Regions from separate parts of the Chamaesiphon sp. OTE_75_metabat_556 genome, predicted to be linked through region 2. Evidence: riboswitches for the same ligand, from Rfam matches in the RefSeq annotation. Region 2 holds a riboswitch; the other holds the start of a gene.

Evidence for each region. A riboswitch is a leader RNA that binds a small molecule or an ion and turns the genes downstream of it on or off. The one in region 2 is predicted to bind cobalamin.
Region 1: another riboswitch for cobalamin. It lies ahead of cobW (cobalamin biosynthesis protein CobW); the one in region 2 lies ahead of cobG (precorrin-3B synthase).

Annotation. Positions count from the first base shown of each region.
Region 1 is NZ_JANNDR010000480.1:1,525-3,730, forward strand. It holds gene RMO27_RS19370 (Uma2 family endonuclease) at 1-319, opposite strand, end outside; gene cobW (cobalamin biosynthesis protein CobW) at 423-1,490, opposite strand; cobalamin riboswitch at 1,521-1,670, opposite strand; gene RMO27_RS19380 (biopolymer transporter ExbD) at 1,737-2,138, opposite strand.
Region 2 is NZ_JANNDR010000566.1:16,679-18,884, forward strand. It holds gene cofH (7,8-didemethyl-8-hydroxy-5-deazariboflavin synthase subunit CofH) at 1-598, shown strand, start outside; gene RMO27_RS22235 (hypothetical protein) at 749-958, opposite strand; cobalamin riboswitch at 1,200-1,350, shown strand; gene cobG (precorrin-3B synthase) at 1,402-2,206, shown strand, end outside.

The DNA of each region.
Region 1 (2,206 bases), on a different contig from region 2:
TCAGACATGGATAAACAATATATTGAGTATTACTTTTGTCTCGCTCATCACAAGTCACACTTCCATCGGGATAACTATAGTCATCAGTTTCTAAGATGTTAATCCTGGCATCAGAGTTAAGCGTTCTACAGCCACTCTCCTCTAAATGATTTCCCAATAACCGATTAAACTTTGCTGCAATTTCACTATGATTGACAGTGCCACCACTCATCGCATAAACTTCACCATCAATATATTCATGGCGTTCTAATTGCTGTTCTTCCCATGCAAAATATTCTGCGGGAATGAATCGTGGCGCACAATCTTTTACTGCAACCATTATAAAACCTCAAATTATTTTGATTTTGATTTTTGTCACCATCTATAAACTGCTCGATTCACGGTCGGTTGACTTGATCGAAGTTTGGCCATATTTAACTAAATTAGACGAGATCCAATTCTCTATCTGTATCAACAGCTAAAGCAGTAGCGATCGCGACAGGGTCGATCGAGTGACCGATGAATACTAGTTTAGTCTGGCGACGCTCATCGGTGCGCCAGGGTCGATCGTAAAATTGCTCGAACCGATTGCCGACGCCTTGAATGACTAACCGCATCGGTTTATTGGGAACGGCAACGAAGCCTTTAATGCGGTAGATTTCTTGTTCTTTAACGAGAAGTTCTAATTGTTGACGCAATTGTTCGGGGTTAAATTCATAGTCCAAAACCAGATGTGTCGAATCGATCTCATCGTCGTGATCGTGTTCTTCCTCGGTATCGTGATGGCTCGGACGCTGTTCGAGATGGTCTTCCACTGCGGCATTCAATCCTAATATTGTCTCTACATCTACGATACCCCGATCGCTCGTAATAATTTTCACAGCGCGGGGGAGTTCTTGGTTGACTAGATCGATCGTTTGTTGATATTGCTCGGTAGTGACTAAGTCGGCTTTGTTTAAAATTACCAGATCCGCACAAGCTAACTGATCCTCAAATAACTCTTGCAATGGTGTCTCGTGATCGAGATTTTCATCCTCCTGTCTGAGCGCGTCTACAGCCGCCGGATCGCTGGCAAACCGTCCATCTGCCACCGCATCACAATCGACCACCGTAATCACCGCATCTACCGTCGCTGCGGTGCGAATCTCCGGCCATCTGAAGGCGGTAATTAGCGGCTTGGGCAGTGCCAAACCGGATGTTTCGATTAAGATACAGTCAATGTCATCGCGACGGGCAATTAGAGCCTGCATTGTCGGTAAAAATTCTTCTTGTACCGTACAGCACAAGCAACCGTTGGTAAGTTCGACAATATTATTGGGTGATTCAACCTCATCATCGGGGCAAACTTGGCAGGAGCGCAACAACTCACCATCGATACCCAATTCCCCAAATTCATTGACAATCACCGCAATTCTGCGTCCTTGATTGTGGGTGAGTAAATGTCGGATCAGCGTGGTTTTACCGCTACCAAGGAATCCGGTAATGACGGTGACGGGAATTTTTTTGGCCATGTTACTTTAATTCTGTGTATCTCGCACAAATGGGAATATCTACACCTCGGCGGGCATCCTGACTTATCGATGCACGAGTGCATCGGTTTACAGTTGCGAGACAGCGTTGGCTTTGCACCAAACTTTCCCCGTTACCTCCACTGGCTGCTCCCCAGTAGAACCGAGTTCGGTCTTATAGTTTACCGTATTGTTACGATCGAGTGAGATCGTCGCTAGCAAGGTATCCTCAGATCGATCGAATCCAATCTATTTACGCTGAGTGGCGATCGCAAGTTTCACTCCAGGAATCTGACGCACCCGATCCATAACAGCTACTACTCGCCTATGCTCTACCCGTTCGTCGGCATTGATAATGACGAGGGTTTGTCCCTCTTTGGCAATTAGGGATTGAAGTTTGGGGACTAGAGTTTCTACTTTGACTAGCTGCCGATTGAGGGCGATCGCACCTTGAGCATCGATACTGACAATCATCTTGGTTTGCGTTTGACTTTTACCCGTTCCAGCGGTGGGTAAGTTGACAGGCAAACTCTCGTTCCGCGTCAGTGTCAGGGACGTAATGATAAAAAAGGTCAAAATTGCAAATAGGACGTCAATGAGGGCAACGACGTTGATATCTGGCGTGCGATCGGGATTGGGGGGAAGACGCATTGTTTAGAGGATAGAGGATAGTAGACCTCCTGCAAAAGTCCTGAGAAGATCGACAGAGCCTAGCATTG
Region 2 (2,206 bases):
GATGCCAGGTACGGCGGCGGAAGTATTGGATGATGCGGTACGGCGAGTCATTTGTCCCGAAAAGATCGATAGTGCGACTTGGATCGAAATTGTTACCGCCGCGCACCAATTGGGGATGCCGACGACAAGTACCATGCTAGCTGGACATATCGAGACTCCCAGCCAGCAAATCGCCCATTTCGATCGATTAAAACAAATTCAACTCCAAGCAATAGATACTCGATCTCCGACCCGCATCACCGAATTTATTATCCTCCCCTTCGTCGGCGAATCAGCACCTGCTCCGCTCCGCAGTCGCGTCGGCCGCGATCAACCAATTTTAGCTGACAATCTATTGCTAACTGCTGTAGCCCGAATCTTCTTGGGCAACTATATCCCCAATCATCAACCCAGTTGGGTCAAATTGGGTCTAGAAGGTGCGAAAACCGCCCTAACCTGGGGATGTAACGATCTGGGTGGAACGTTGATGGAGGAGCATATTACCACGATGGCGGGAGCTAAGGGTGGCACTTGCCTATCAGTGGCGGATCTACAAGGTGCGATTCGATCGATCGATCGCAACTATTGCCAACGCAGTACTCTGTATGAATTAATCTAGAGTTCGCAACATTGAGATCTTCCCAGTTGGGGCTGCTGTTCGAGGCCAGCCAAAACAAGAGCGATCGAATTAAATTCGATCGCTCTTTAATAAAATTTAGATATTTAAAAGTTGTTATTTTAGAGGGTGGGAAATTTTTTGCTGAATAACCTATGCGCGGACTCTCTGCAAGGCTTGGAGCTGGGATAGCAATGTATCAACTTCCGCTTGAAGTTCGAGGAATTTTTCTTGTCTGTCGGCTGGATATAAAGCCTTCATCAATTTAGCAACTTGCTGTTCGTGCTCTGAAGTAACAGATCCAACCGCGCGATCTGCGGTGGTTGCTACGGGAGCATCTAGGGTCAGGGGGCTGAAAGACATAGCTTTTGATAGTTATTTATACTTACTCACTCACACTCCAGCCAATTGTAGCCTGAATTCCCCGATTTGAGGATTTTGGATTGTGGAGATTTCCGAACTATCGACCTAGGGCGATGTGAATGTAATCTTGATGACGGGTCGATCGAGTGATTGTTCCACTAGGGAGACGGGGGACTGGGGGCAATGATGCTTACATCTAAACCTATTATTCCCTATCCACTATCCACTATTCACTATCCCCTAAAGCCTAAAACCTAAAGATCCCCATCTCATGTTAAATTGATGAAGCTTGGGGATCGGGGAAGTCTGGTGAGAATCCAGGGCTGTGCCGCAACTGTGATGGAGCGCGAACGCTTCGAGTCAGAATACCGTGCTTTGAGCGTACCCATGCGGTACTCACATTCACTATTTCCTTGCGTCGCATGGGGAAGGAGTTAGAGTCAGTGTCTGCTATCGAACCATTTGCTTTGACAGAGACGATCTCCAGGATCTGTCCAGATATTTATCATCCAGCGATCGCGCGTGATGGCTTGTTGACTCGGTTGCGAATTCCGGGTGGCGTGTTAAATGAATTACAATGTCGGATGATCGCCGAGTTACTAGAAACGATCGGCTTAGAGTACGTCCAAGTTACCAATCGTGCGAACTTACAACTGCGATCGCTATCACAAGATTTAGATCGAGATTTATTAACCAAATTAACTGAGTGTGGATTGGCAGCAAGTAATACTGCTGTCGATGGCATTCGGAATATCATGCTCAGTCCGACAGCAGGAATTGACGCGCAGGAATTAATCGATGTGCGCCCGTTAGCTGCTGCTTGGCTGGAATACTTAGATCTTCACCCTGAGTTGGGTAGCTTATCGAATAAATTTAGTGTCGGTTTCGATGGTGGCGGGAGCGTTGGCATTCTCGATCGACCCAATGATATAACGCTACTCGCGATTGGCAAGGATGAATTTAGTCTGCATCTAGGCATGGGCAACCGTGGTGAAGCTCCGCAACCTGTGGGGGTCAATTTAACCACCGATGAATGTTTGCCGATGTTGGCGGCGATCGCGCAGAGTTATCTCCAGGGCATCACGGTAATTGGTGGAGATACGCGGCGAAAACCAAGACTGCGGGATGTCATTAGTGATGATGGTTTGGCTGAGTTTGGCGAACTAGTCCGACGAGAATTCATAGGTTCTAGGCAATTTGTTTTTAAAAACACCTCACTCGATTCCGCCAAACGGACGCTCCGCGAAC